Regions from separate parts of the Bacillus pacificus genome, predicted to be linked through region 2. Evidence: riboswitches for the same ligand, from Rfam matches in the RefSeq annotation. Region 2 holds a riboswitch; each other region holds the start of a gene.
The links. A riboswitch is a leader RNA that binds a small molecule or an ion and turns the genes downstream of it on or off. The one in region 2 is predicted to bind thiamine pyrophosphate.
Positions count from the first base shown of each region.

Region 1: another riboswitch for thiamine pyrophosphate. It lies ahead of tenA (thiaminase II); the one in region 2 lies ahead of LMD38_RS23955 (MTH1187 family thiamine-binding protein).
Region 3: another riboswitch for thiamine pyrophosphate. It lies ahead of thiT (energy-coupled thiamine transporter ThiT); the one in region 2 lies ahead of LMD38_RS23955 (MTH1187 family thiamine-binding protein).

Region 1 is NZ_CP086328.1:4,308,731-4,313,768, forward strand. Features, by position in the region: gene LMD38_RS22295 (ABC transporter substrate-binding protein) at 1-160, opposite strand, end outside; gene LMD38_RS22300 (ABC transporter permease) at 157-909, opposite strand; gene LMD38_RS22305 (ABC transporter ATP-binding protein) at 909-1,658, opposite strand; gene tenA (thiaminase II) at 1,627-2,322, opposite strand; TPP riboswitch at 2,405-2,507, opposite strand; TPP riboswitch at 2,568-2,680, opposite strand; gene LMD38_RS22315 (SH3 domain-containing protein) at 2,950-4,104, shown strand; gene LMD38_RS22320 (hypothetical protein) at 4,110-4,442, shown strand; gene LMD38_RS22325 (DUF3965 domain-containing protein) at 4,667-5,038, opposite strand, start outside.
Region 2 is NZ_CP086328.1:4,636,136-4,641,173, forward strand. Features, by position in the region: gene LMD38_RS23945 (ABC transporter substrate-binding protein) at 1-861, opposite strand, end outside; gene LMD38_RS23950 (ABC transporter permease) at 858-1,631, opposite strand; gene LMD38_RS23955 (MTH1187 family thiamine-binding protein) at 1,603-1,923, opposite strand; TPP riboswitch at 2,024-2,125, opposite strand; gene LMD38_RS23960 (methyl-accepting chemotaxis protein) at 2,187-3,926, opposite strand; cyclic di-GMP riboswitch class I at 4,069-4,153, opposite strand; gene LMD38_RS23965 (anaerobic C4-dicarboxylate transporter family protein) at 4,437-5,038, shown strand, end outside.
Region 3 is NZ_CP086328.1:551,235-556,272, forward strand. Features, by position in the region: gene LMD38_RS02810 (sensor histidine kinase) at 1-988, shown strand, start outside; gene thiT (energy-coupled thiamine transporter ThiT) at 1,196-1,864, opposite strand; TPP riboswitch at 1,950-2,051, opposite strand; gene LMD38_RS02820 (FeoA family protein) at 2,246-2,473, shown strand; gene feoB (ferrous iron transport protein B) at 2,470-4,458, shown strand; gene LMD38_RS02830 (FeoB-associated Cys-rich membrane protein) at 4,475-4,642, shown strand; gene LMD38_RS02835 (lipoprotein BA_5634 family protein) at 4,678-5,038, opposite strand, start outside.

The DNA.
Region 1 (5,038 bases), 330 kb from region 2:
TTGCCGCATAAATAAAGCTATGTACCGCATTTGGGTACCAATCAAGCATGACCGTTATTTCTTTCTCTTTTTTACTTTTTTCTGATGCTGAATTACTCGAACATCCAGCAATCATTGCAACTAATAATGTAAACACAAAGATGCGCTTTAAAAATTTCATGAATGCTTCCTCCAACTAATGAATTTTTTTTCTACTAACGAAATAAGTATGACGAAGAGAATAGCTAATAATGATAACAATACAATGGGTGCAAATACACCTGCCCCGTCTAACTGCGTCATCATTCTCTTACTGAAATATCCTAGCCCCGCTTGTGCACCGAGCCATTCACCAATTGCCGCCCCAATTACACTAAGCGGTACTGCAATTTTTAAAGCTGAGAAAAAATAAGGAAGAGCAGACGGCAATTTTAATTTAAGAAAAACATCTTTTTTCGTTGCCCCATACGTAACTAAAAGCTCTTCCCATTCTTTTTTCGTACTGCGCAGTCCATCATACGTATTAACCGCAATTGGGAAAAACGTAATTAAAACCGTAACAACAACCTTACTCCAAATCGTATATCCAAACCATAAAACAAATAGCGGAGCAAGCGCTGTAATAGGAATCGTTTGCGAGGCAACTAATAATGGATAAAATGCTCTCTCCATCCATGTACTCGCATTCATTAACATCGCTAGCCCTACCCCAAGTACGATAGAAATAGCCACCCCTATTAAAACGACATATAATGTTGCTGGCAAATGAACTGTAAATAATATGTCTTTTAGTTTCCATATCTTCATTACAATCGCAGACGGTGACGGTAAAATGTACATTTCATCTACAATTCTTGCGCCTACTTCCCAAAGAGCAAGTAAAATACTAGAAAGTGTAAGAGCAGGTAATAGCTCCTTCAACCGGTTCATCATACGAGTACCTGCCTTTGCAACATACTAAGAAGCTCATCTTTCAGCGCTAATACTTCTGGTTTATATAAATCTTTTCTTGTCCGATTATGATCAAGCGGTACAATCCTCTCGGTTAAAGTAGTTATCGGTTGCTGCTCTACTACTAAAATTCGATTAGAAAGAAACAATGCTTCTTCCACATCATGAGTGATAAATAAAATTGTTTTTTCCCACTCTTTCCATTGTTCAAACAACCATTCTTGCAAAGAGGCCTTCGTTAAAGCATCCAACGCGCTAAACGGTTCATCTAACAGCAATATCTCCCCACCTGTTAATAAAGTTCGAATAAAGGATACACGTTGTCTCATACCACCAGATAAATCTTTCGGATATTTTGTCTCATACCCTTGTAAGCCAAATTTATGCAATAGTTCCTTCGCCTTTATTTGTGCTTCTTTCTTCTGTACACCTTGGCACTCTAACGGCAGGGCAGCATTCTCAATAATCGTTCTCCACGGCAAGAGCATATCTTTTTGGGGCATATATCCTACAGGATGGCTCTTTGTCTCTGTCAGCTCTATCTGTCCCGTACTTGCTTCTTCTAAACCTGTAATAAGGCGAAATAAAGTACTTTTCCCGCATCCACTCGGTCCGATAATGCTTACAAACTCTTTATCTTGTATAGAAGCATTTAATTCATTAATGATTGGCTTCTCATCATAATGAAAAGAAACATTATGAAACTGTAGTATGTTCTTGCTCCTCAAATCCCCACATCTCCTTACGGTAGGACATATCCCAGAATAAATATTCAAATCGACTGGAATATAGGAAAATCTCCTCTAATCGATCTAGCTCTTTTTCAGACTTTCCAACTGCCATTTCATTTAATAAATCGATTAACCAAACACAAAGGTTGCCATATTCTTCAGAGCTATAGCCTTGAATCCACTCACCAAAGAACTCATGATCTCTTGCTCCAGGAATATCATTTAAACGCTTTCCAATCTCCCAGTAGCTCCACATACATGGAAGAAGTGCTGCTATTAATTCCGCAAGTGTGCCATTTTGAGATACAGACATCATGTAATTTGTATAAGCTAAATTTTTAGCAGATGGCTTTGCAGACTCTATCTCCTCTATAGAAATTCCAAGTCTTTTTGCATACTGTTTATGAATGGTCATTTCTCCATTTAATATCCCATCAATTTGTTCAGCAAATTTCCCCATAACTTGTGGATTTGTTGCCTTTACAACACCGATCGCATATAACTTTGCATAATCTAACAAGTATAAATAATCTTGAATAATATAATACTGAAACTTATCTTTTTCTAACGTACCATCCCCCATACCTACAACAAATGGATGATTATGACTCATCTCCCAAACTGGTTGTACAGTTTCTAATAATCTATCGCAAAATTTCATTTCTCTATCCCCTTTCAATTTATATATCTAAATAAAAAACCACTTCTAAATAAGAAGTGGTTACAGCAAATAAAATTATAATTTATTCGTTGCTCCACTTCCCTTCGCTAGTATTACCTAGATCAGGTCTGTAAGGGTTAAGGATTATTCCTCTCTCAGCACAACAAGCACCCCTAGTGGTTTCAATATGAAATTTTCAAATAAAAAAGCCCCGTTTCTATACGCAAAGAAACGGGGACTCATTATTAGTGTCCGAATTGCTTCCCTACGCTAGCATAATCTAGATCAGGTAATAAAAAGGATCAAAGACTTAAGGCCTTACTCTCAGCTGGCAACACCAGCTCTCCTAGCAAACTATAAAATTATCACTGTCAGTATAACATCGTAATAAGACATCATCAACTGTTTTAATTTTCTCAATTGTCAACAAAATAACAAAACCATATAATACTTATATTCTATCTTAGAAATTATTATCCTAATGAATTGGATAAAAAGGAATCATTATCCTCAAAAAATTTATTTTTATATTGATTTCATATTACATTTATGTGAATACACCCACTATATTATATCTTTATACTATAATAAAATTACAACTATACAACTAGAGGAGGTCTCTATTATATGAATATGAAAGCTACTGCTTTAACAGCAACTACTGTCGCAATTGCTTCTTTACTTCCTTCTATGGGAGAAACAAATGTACAAACAGCCAACGCTGAACAATTATCTAATGTGAAAACTGGATATGTCAAAGTCGATCAAGTAGCCTTACATACAAAAGATAACGCAAATAGCTCATCAATTGATACAATTCGCTTTAATACGAAAGTGAATATACTTGAAACAACTAATGGCTGGTATAAAGTATCTGTTAATAATAAAGTAGGTTACGTACAAAAAGATTCTATTCTACTAAAAAACAAACTTCAATCTAATAATCAATATATCGTCAATGCCAATGCATTAAACGTTCGTTCTGAACCTAATTTAGAATCTTCAATTTTAGATGTATTACCAAATGGAAAATTCGTTACTATTCAAGAAGAACAAGGTGAATGGTATAAAATTTTACATAATGGCAAAACAGGTTACGTACAAAAGGCATTCGTATCTAATGGTTCACAGCCTTTAGTAAAAGGCATCACAGTTCAAAATAATACGAAATACACAGTTGCAACACCTAAACTTAATGTGCGTAGCAACGCTAGTACAAGTAGTGCACTACTTGGTTCATTACAAAATGGTACACAATTACAAGTAGTGGAAACTGTAGGAACTTGGTATAAAATTCGTTTTGGCACAGGATACGGATACGTGGCAAAGCATTATGTAGTGCAAAATCAATCACAAGCTCAAACGGCTCAACCTACTTCCATTCCAGCAGTTTTCAAATTCCCTACTCAAGGAAAAATTAGCTCAACCTTTGATATGCGCTGGGAACAAATGCATTATGGTATAGATATCGCAGCTCAGGGTAATGTCTCTATCCAGGCGGCGGCTGCAGGTAAAGTCGTGAAATCATATTATTCAGCTAGCTATGGCAATGTTGTGTTCATCGCCCATCAAATAAACGGGAAATTATATACAACAGTCTATGCTCACATGAAAGATCGCACTGTACAAGCTGGTGATCAAGTACAAGCTGGACAATTAGTAGGTCATATGGGCAACACAGGTCATTCATACGGGCAACATCTTCATTTTGAATTGCACAATGGAGAATGGAATTTTGAAAAAACAAATGCAGTAAACCCACTGCCATATTTAGTTAGGTAAATTGTATGCCACGCAATATACCTCTCTTAATTGAATACTTAGCCTTTTTAGGCTTAATCTGTTGCTTAGTAATTTATAATACAAATACTGTATTTCTATCTATTATCATTGCTTTTGTTGCTTTAGAAATTATGATGGAAGCTTTTCAAGTTCAACTAAAACAAAAAATTGCCCATATTTATAATGCCATCTTTCTATTAAGTGCTTTAATAACAAATATTATTAGTAATGGTTTTTATTTATCTACCGTATTCCCCGTATTTTTTATGGCTGTTTTATTATTCATAGCTAGATACATTCATGTCCCTAATAACAAAAAACACGAACAAGAAGCTTAGAAAGAGGAGACACTGTGTACCAATCTTTCAAAGATAATCCAATAAAATATATATTGAATTTATACAAAAAAACAAATACTTTTTTTGGTATACAAGGAAGCTATACGGCACAATTTCTCCTTTATGGAATGTTATTTCTCGTCTTAATTACATTCTCCTTGCTTTACTAATAACAAAAGGATCTCACAATTGAGATCCTTTTTAATTTATATAGAAAATGCTCTTTACCCGCAAGCATATTTTTCATAAATAAAGCTAAGGTTATATTTTTTCTCTAAGCTCATTCTTTGTTCATCATCACACCAATAGAACAAAATATCATGAATCGTTGCATAACGCTTATTTTTAAGAAACAGTTTAAAGAAAGATGGTAAACAGTCATGTAATTGTATAAATATATAATTGCGTAATATTTCTTCTTTATATTTAATGCCCTTACAAATATACAATAATTCTTCACAATAATATGCATGTTGTGGAACTTGGATCATTTCGAAAAATGGCACATATGATAATAACTTTCCAATAAAATGATCATATCGATCCATTATCCCTATCGTCATATGCTCCATCATATCTTTCATTACATATAAATA
Region 2 (5,038 bases):
ATCTTGATACTTCGTACTTAACCATTTTTGACTTTCTTGTACTAACTCTTTATTTACATCTGGAACGGCTTTAATTAAAATATCAGCAGCTTCTTTCGGTTCTTTAATTGCAAAATTATACCCCTCTGTCGTTGCACTCATAAACTTTTTCACAAAGTCTTTATCTTGCTTCGTATGTTTTTCACTCGTAATAATAACAGGACTATAGAAATCAAGCGCTGGGTCTAAGTCTTTCACCATAATCGTATTTAACTCTTTTCCTTGGCGCTTCGCTTCAATACCGTCCCATCCGTAATATATCCATTCAAAGTCTGCATCACGACCAATTGATTTAAAGAAATCTGTTTGTCCTAAGATGATTTTTTCCACTTTATTAAAATCGGCTTGATTTTTCTCCATAATTGTCTTTAATGTAGCTTCTTCCGCTGGTCCTCCCCAGCCACCATAACGTTTACCTTCAAAATCTTTCGGCGAATTCATGTTATCTTTCTTAAGCGATGCAAAAGCTGAAGTATTATGCTGAATAATCGCTCCTACTGATACAACAGGAATACCTTCCACACGAGCCAACGTTACATTTTCTTGCGCGCTTATTGCGAAGTCAGCTTTTCCTGAAGCTATCATTTGCTCTGCCGTCACATTATCACCAGGCTGAATAATTTCTACATCTAAGCCTTGCTTTTTATAATAATCTTTCGCTTTCGCTACATATAAGCCAGTATGATTCGTATTTGGAAACCAATCTAGCACTACTTTTACTTTTTGATCTTTACTTGCACTTTCTTCTTTCTTCGCCGGATTACATCCAGCCACACCTACCGCTAATAAGGCAGCCAACATAACTTTTAAACCTTTTTTCATTTTCTGCCGTCCTTTCTATATATCCATGGTGCTGTTATTCTTGCCATAAACTCCACGATAAAATACAGACATAATGTCACCATAACAATAATTGCTGCAACACCAAATACTCGGGCTGTTAAAAAGGATTTCGTAGCCCTTGTAAGCATAACTCCTAATCCTTCACTGGCACCGAGCCATTCTCCAATAATCGCTCCCATTAGGCTATATGTAACTGCAATTTTTAAACCGGAGAAAAAGTATGGAAGCACTGCTGGAAACTTTACTTTCTGGTAAACTTGCCATTTCGTTGCCTTCATCGTTTGCAACAACTTCAACATATTTTTATCTACCGTTTGAAAACCTTCTAAAATGCTAAGCGCAATCGGGAAGAAACAAACGAGTATGACTACCATTACTTTCGGTAGCATTCCATATCCAAACCAAATAATAAATAACGGTGCAAGTACAACGATTGGAATCGTTTGCGAAATAACAAGCAACGGATTTATTAAAATACGAAATAAAGGGATAACGTCCATAAGAATTGCAATGCTTGTCCCAATTAAAATCGCAAAGAAAAGTCCAATTATAACCTCTTGCAGCGTCTGCATCGTATTCGGTAATAGTAAATCTTTCATTCCAATTAATTCTTGAACAATGGCAGAAGGCTTCGGTAAAATCCACGGTTCAATTTTAAATAATGAAACAGATCCTTCCCATATCGCAATGAGAAGGATAAGCCAAATTGCTGTAATTATTTTAGATTGCTTCTGGTTTTGCATATTCATCACGGTACTTCCAAACTTTTTCATCTATCGTTACACCAGTGCTTGGACGATAATGGATTTTAATAGAAGTAATCACTTCTTCTGCTCCAGCATCCACACAAGCTTGTTGTGCCCGTTTAATGATATCAAGAAGTACATCTAATTCTCCTTCCAGCGTTGTTTCCATTGCCCCTACTTCATAACGAACTCCCGATTGTTGTACAACCTCAATCGCTTTATCAACAACAGAATACACGTCTTTGTTCTTTGCTTGTGGTACTACTGAAAACGAAATTGTAACTTGTTGTGACATAGTAAAATCCCCCTTATGAAATTAAATTTTAAAACAAGAAAAGGCTTTCCTACTGCGTAGGAAAGCCTTGTATGCAAGTTATTATAGAATAACATATGCTACATCACTTTAAGTAACTCCCTACGCTGGCATTATCCAGATCAGGTTGAGGGTCGATGTTTGCTCACATCCTCTCAGCCAATTGGCTCCCCGGTCCTTAATTCGTTTTCATTGTAGCATGATTTATTTTATTGAACAAACAAAAGCATGTATAATCATTTCATTTAACTTTTGAATTCCCCAATTAACTCTTGTAGCTCCTGTGAGAGCCAGCTTAAAGAACTGGCTAATTCAGCAATATCCTGTACAGACATTTCCTGTTCTTTCATACTTTCTTCAACATTACTACTACTATTCGCATACTTATTTGCAATAAGTGATAGTTCATTTACAACACGAACAATATTTTGGCTATTTTGCAATATATTATTTGAATTGCTAGAAACAACTCCAACTTGATTGGTAACAGTTTGTGCTGATTTCGAAATTTTTTCAAAGAAAGCACCACTACTTTCAACAAGTTTCATTCCAGACTCTATTTCTTTTGAGGTTTTTTGCATTGAAACAACAGCTTCTTCCGTTCCGGCTTGTGTTTCCCCTATTAATTTTGCTATATCTTTTGCTGATGCTTCCGTCTGCTCTGCTAATTTACGCACTTCATCAGCAACAACGGCAAATCCCTCTCCAGTTTCCTCAGCACGTGAAGCTTCAATAGTAGCATGTAAAGCTAGCGAATTCGCTTGATTTGAAATACTTGTAATTACAGTTACAATATCACTAATTTCTTTTGATCTTACTTCCAAAGAATAAATGATAGAAGATAAATCTTGTACTGCATTTTGTATTATGTTCATTTGATTCATCGTCTGTTCAATAATACCATTTCCTTTTTCTGAATGATGCTTCGTACCTTCAGACTCTTTCGTCATTTGTTTTGCAATATTAGTGATCTCTTCCATCCTATCTTCCATTTCATATACAATATCTAAATACTTTGGTACTGACGTTTCTTGCAATTGAACGCCAGCCCTTAACTCAACTATAGAACTTACGATTCCTTGGACTGCCATGCTATTTTCTTTCGTACTCACTGACAATTCTTGTGAAGATGCGGAAACCTGTTCTGCTGTCTGCTTTACTTTATCTATAATTCCTTTAAACTTCTCGATGGTATTATTAAAATACGCATTAATAATACCAATATCATCTGGTCTTTCCTCTAATTTAATACTTAAATCACCTTCACCAACTCTGCGTAATCCTTCACGTAAATCCCGCAATGGAGCAAGTGCGTTACGTACGATTAAGAATTGAATAACAGTTGCAATTAAAACAGAAATACAAATAAACATTAAACCTTGTATAATGAATTTTTCCTTTGTAATAGGAACAATAGAGGCATCTACATCGGCAGCAACAATTGCCACAATATTTCCGTCTCCATCTTTAATTGGCTCTAATATCGTTACCCATGTTCCTAATACGTCCTCATATACTTCTGTCATATTTGCCTTTTTCGTGCTCATTACCTTATCGTATGCTTTCATCCAAAGATCTGGTTGTTTATAATATTCTCCCGGCCTTACTTCAACAACATTTGCTAACTCTGTAGACAAATCGACGATTAGTAACTCACCTTTTTCGTTTTCTTTTGCTCCAACAATATAGATTTGTCCAACGCTATTCAATTCTTCCGTTGCTTCATCTAATTTCTCTGTTAACTTCTCTCTCTTTTCTCTTTGTGCTACTGGGTCTTTTGTAACATCTCTCACCATTTGTTCGTCTAATTTATGTAATACCGTATCTCCTGTTTCAAAGGAATGCCTTTCAAATATAGACATCATGCTATTTTGAAACATGTTAAAACTTAACGCTCCCATAGTACCAACAAGCGTCAAAATAACTAGCACAGTTAACAATACATTCTTTTGAAGAAATGATAGCTTGTGCCAATATTTTTTCATCAACATCACCTTTCTTAATTAACTTAATATAAAGGAAAACTATTAAAATAGAAACCTTATCAACAGCTGATAAGGTTTCTCATTTGTTCGCAAATAAAAAAAAGACCAATGAAAAAGCATTGGTCAAGACCAACCCTATCCGTCCGGTAACTGGCTAGCGTAGCCTTTCGGCCTTAGCTCCTGTAGTTTTGCGTCCTAATGTTTCCACCAGTTTGCCTTTCTCGCTGAACGAGTTGAACGATATGGGAGTTCTATGAGAATTACATTGTTCTCTATCAAAGATTACAACATAAAAATTAAAATGTCTACCTATTTAGAGATGCAAATGCAAAGTTTTAATGTATTATTTTTTCGAAATAATTTAACAAAGTACGTGAATGTTACATTTCTTGTGTTATATAATAAAAAATGTATATAACACAAGGATTGTTTTGAGTATTTATTTTAATTTTCATTCAAATTAAATTATTCGAATATATCTTAACTAATGAATTTCGGAGGTAGTTTATCATGTTTTGGCTACAATTTCTTACGTTACTACTCTGCATTTTTATTGGCGCACGCCTAGGCGGAGTTGGTCTAGGGGTAATGGGTGGCGTTGGTATGGCAATACTTGTTTTCGTCTTCCACTTACAACCTACAGCTCCTCCTATTGATGTAATGCTTATGATTTTAGCAGTAATTACAGCTGCTGGTGCACTCCAAGCTGCTGGTGGAATGGACTACCTTGTTCATCTGGCTGAGAAAGCATTACGAAAAAATCCAAAGCGCATTACATTCTTTGCTCCAATTGTTACTTATTTATTTACACTTTGTGCAGGAACTGGTCACGTTGCTTATTCTGTACTTCCTGTTATCGCAGAAGTCTCTCGCGAATCTGGGATTAGACCAGAACGACCAATGTCAATCGCCGTAATTGCTTCCCAACAAGCAATTACAGCTAGTCCTATATCAGCTGCAACAGTTGCACTTTTAGCAATGTTAGCTGACTATAAAATCACCTTATTAGATATTTTAAAAGTAAGTATCCCTTCTACTTTCATCGCTTGTATGGTAGCTGCATTTGTTGCTAGCAAAATGGGGAAAGAATTAAATGAAGACCCTGAATACTT
Region 3 (5,038 bases), 1.2 Mb from region 2:
TATATATGCGATGGCTTCTTTACAGCCTGTAGATGAAGCTGTACAAATGGTGCAAGATTACTACATTTACATCATTGCATTTGTAGTTGTTCTTATTTTTCTAGCGTCATTCTATTATTCAAAACAAATTGCAAAGCCGCTATTAAAAATAAATGATACAACGAAGAAAATAGCACATTTAGATTTCACAGAACAAATACCGATTACTTCAAAAGATGAAATTGGTGATTTATCAAAAAATATTAATGTATTATCAAATAAACTCCATTCCCATATTGGACAGCTAGAACAAGATATTGAAAAGGAAAGAAAATTAGAAAATACGCGGAAAGAATTCATTTCTGGTGTTTCGCATGAACTAAAAACACCACTCAGTATTATGAAAAGCTGTATTTCTATTTTAAAAGATGGAGTAGCTGAGCATAAAAAAGAATACTATTTTGGGGCGATGGAACGAGAAGTAGATAAAATGGATACGTTAATTTTGGATATGCTGGAGTTAGCTAAATTTGAGTCAGGCACATATAAAATGAAAAAGGATCCATTTTATATCGATACAGTAATGGATGATATATGTGAACACCTTTCTGTAGAAATAGAGAAAAAAGAACTTCATGTTCATAAAAATATAGGTCCATTTGAAGTAGTCGCAAATCAAGGCCGCATTGAACAAGTCATCGTGAACTTCATTACGAATGCAATACGTTATACACCAAATAAAGAAGATATTATTATTTCTACAATAGATGAAAAAGATCGTATAAAAGTATGCATTGAAAATAAAGGTACTCACATTGAAGAAGAGCAATTAGATAAAATTTGGGATCGTTTTTATCGCGTGGATGCAGCTCGTCAGCGTTCACAAGGTGGGACGGGGCTTGGACTTGCCATTTCAAAGAATATTTTAGAACTACATGATGCTGAATATGGGGCAGAAAATACAGAAGATGGTGTGTTATTTTACTTTTATTTACCGAAAAAAGTGTAGACAATATGATCTACGCTTTTTTTAATTATTTTCATATAATCTTTACCTAATCTTTATTTTTAAACGATATAATCTGGTTAGAAAATGAGGTTATGTAAGGAGTCGATGAACCGTGCATAGCAATTGGCTAAGTATAATGGTATTTATTTTCTTTTGTGCATTTATTGTATTTTTAATTGATATTACGATATGAAAAAAGAGCGCTCATTAAGCGCCCTTTTTGTTTGCATTTAGTTGATAAGCACTGATGCTCTTAAATAAGCGTGGTGAAGTAAGGAATAAAAAGATAAGTAAAATGGTACATAGAATATAGGAACCAATCATTGTACTACCATTTACGATTAATGAATATAGCACAGCTGATTGACCTTTCGGTGCATATTGTCCCCAGAAAATAATACCAGCAATAAAGTGGCAGAAATAGCGAGCAAAGCTACCGATAAATGTAGCAAGGATAATATAAGCAAGGACTTTCTTACCTTCGTTTTGTTTTGATGAAGGTTTGTCTTTACGGCTACCTAAACTGGGTTGTTCTAAGTTATTTTCATTAGACGTTAAAAGTGCTTTTTGAATTGGACGATAGAATAAGCCAGCAAATCCGATAAAAGCAAAGGCAATGAAGTACTCAATGAATGCTTGAACAGGTGTTAAAATGTAAGCATCTCCCACGACAATTTGTAATAGTCCCCAAACTAAACCACCTAAGAAAGCCGATTTAAAGCCCCAGCGGTATGCAATAATAAAAATAGGAATCATAGCAAATGAAATGGAACCGCCTGTTGGAAGTTTGATTGATAATGGTAAAATGTCGATGACCAAGGCGAAGGCTGCAAGAATAGCAGATTCGATCATCGCTTGTAAATTGGTGTTACGCATGTTGTCTCCCCCTAAATCCAAGTTGTACAAAAAAGAATAGATATCATAGGAGGATACGAAATACGTAAATAAAAAGAGGTATGTATTTCGGACGTTTGCACAATCCCTGCGTTAGCATTAACTAACAGGTTCGAAGGGTCGGAACGAAGTGTTCCCTCTCAGCGGCATGGCTCCCCCTGTGATAACGAGATTCTTTATTTGCTACTGTTTATTGTAAGTGAAATGGATGAGAATGGCAAATGAATCTGTTATGACAATGATTGAAATAGAATTGTAGTGAAATGTTAATAAATATGAAGCAAAAGGGTATAGTACAAGAGAAATTGGGTGTGGTATAATTTTTTTGAAAATAATTATCATTCTCTTCTGAGGGGGAAGGTTATGAGCTTAGTAGATATTAAAATTGGCGAGAAAGTGTTAGTAAAAAGTATTCAGTCTTTAGATCAGCTATTAAAGCGTAGACTAGCTGCTTTCGGTCTTGCTGAAGGAAGCGAACTTCGCCTGAAACAGAAAGCGATGTTTAAAGGTCCTTGTACATTGGAGTGTCGTGGACAGTTAATTAGTATTCGTCATTGTGACGCGAAAATGATAAAGGTGGAATTAGCGTGAATAAGGTAGCTTTGCTAGGGAATCCGAATACAGGAAAAACATCATTATTTAATGCACTTACTGGTTCTTATGAGTATGTAGGAAACTGGAGCGGTGTAACAGTAGAAAAGAAGGTTGGTAAATTAAAAGATAAGCAAGGAACATTAATTGATTTACCAGGTGTGTATGATTTAAATCCAGTTTCACGTGATGAAGGTGTTGTAACAAACTTTCTATTAACAGAAGAATTTCATCATATGTTAAATATTGTGGATTCTTCGCAGTTTGAACGAAATATGCATTTAACGTTGCAATTACTTGAATTTGGTAAGCCCGTTTCAATTGGTTTAAATATGATTGATGTGGCGAAGCAAAGAGGAATTGTCATTGATGTAAAACGATTAGCAGAACTATTAGGTGTAACAGTCGTTCCTGTCGTTGCAAGAAGTGGAAAAGGCTGTGAAGAATTACTTGCGACTCTTAAAGAAAATGACAAAAACGAGAAAAAGCCATTCATTATTTCATATGGTGTACGAATGGATGAAGGAATTGGAGAAGTAATTTCTCTTTTAGAGAAAGCGAATTATGAGCATCCAAGATGGTTAGCCCTTCAATTTCTAAGTAATAACGAAGTAGTAGAAAAAGAAATGAAAGCATTACCAATCTATAAGGAACTCATAGCCATTCGATCTCGCTTAGAAGAAAAACTTGATTGTACGTTGGAAGAGCATATTTACAAAACTCGTGAAGCGTATATTGAAAAGTTAAAAACAAATGTTATGAAGCATGAGAAAGAAGGAAAAATTCCTTTTTCAGAAAAAATTGATAGATTAATTACACATAAAATTTTAGGACTTCCAATCTTTTTAGCAGTTATGTTTTTTATTTTTCAGGTTACGTTTACGTGGATTGGGACACCTTTATCGGATATGTTAGATGAGTTTTTTGGTGGACAGCTTACGGATTGGGTGACAGCTGGGCTTACAAGTGTTGGAGCTTCTGATTTTATTCAAGCACTCGTTACAGAAGGTATTATTGCCGGTGTTGGTGCCGTATTAGTATTCGTTCCACAAATCTTTGCACTATTCTTTTTCATTTCATTATTAGAAGACTCAGGATATATGGCGCGAATTGCAGTTGTTATGGATCGAATTATGGAGTTCTTCGGTTTAAACGGAAAAGCGTTCATTCCGATGATTATCGGTTTTGGATGTAATGTTCCAGGTATTATGGCAGCGAGAACGATTGAACAAGAAAAAGAACGTTTACTTACAGTTCTTGTAACACCGTTTATGTCTTGTTCGGCACGTTTACCTGTATATGCATTATTTGCGGGAGTATTCTTCCCTCATAGTCAGGCAACTGTTGTGTTCTCCTTATATGTTGCAGGTATTGTCCTTGCGTTATTAGTTACAAAAATTATGTCTCTTACCATTTTAAAAGCGGAAAAATCTATTTTCGTTATTGAACTACCTCCTTACCGCGTGCCACAAGCGAAAACATTATGGTTAAGTACGTGGGAGAAAGGGAAGGGATTTGTTCGCAAAGCAGGTACATTTATCTTCGGTGGTTCTGTTGTCATTTGGCTATTAAATTATGCAGGTCCATCAGGATTTGGTGTTGATATGGGAGACAGTTTCTTAGCAATGATTGGTGGATTTATCGCACCACTATTTGCACCGCTTGGCTTTGGAACGTGGCAAGCTGCAGCATCCCTTTTAACAGGATTTTTAGCGAAGGAAGTGGTCGTTTCTACAATGGCCATTATTTATGCGGTGAAAGAAGATGTGCTTGGAAATGTAATGGGAGCACATTATACAGCATTATCAGCTTATGCATTTATGTTCTTTATTTTATTATATGTTCCGTGTTTAGCGACAGTAGCTGTTATTAAACGTGAAACAGGATCAGCGAAGTGGACGATTTTCTCTGTCGTGTATCCACTCGTTGTTGCTTATGTATTAACGTTCATTATATACCAAGTTGGATCCTTACTCGGATTCTAGAAGGAGATGTATTGTGATGATGGTCAATATTATAATTGGAGCTATCATTTTTGGTTATGCAGCATACACGTTAGTTCATTTTGTAAAGAGAAGTAAAAAAGGAAAATGCGCGGCATGTTCTTTAAATAAGTCATGTCAGTCGAATACTTGTAGTCCGGATATGGAGCAAATTGCTCATAAATAGAAGAAAGCTTTGCGAATGTCGCAAAGCTTTTTTTATTACTTTTTAATTTTTACAAGTTGAGAAGCTTCTACACCATTTTTTCCAGGGAATTCTTTACTTGGATCTTTATCGAATTTTAATACCCCAACAGATTTTTCATCACCTTTTACATTACTGTAAGTTGCGTCATCAACAATTGCATACATATCTGTGTATGCACGGCCACTTCCGATAATTGTGTTGCCTTCATATTTTAATTTTGCCCCATCAAGTGTAGCATTTTCTACTTTTTCTTTAGCAAATAATACACCTTGCTCTGCTGTTACAGCTGGTAATTTATCAAGTGGTTTCGTGTCGTCTTTTTCATCAACTTTGCTAAGTAACTCTTTTTTCACTAGTTCTTCACCAGTTTTCTTA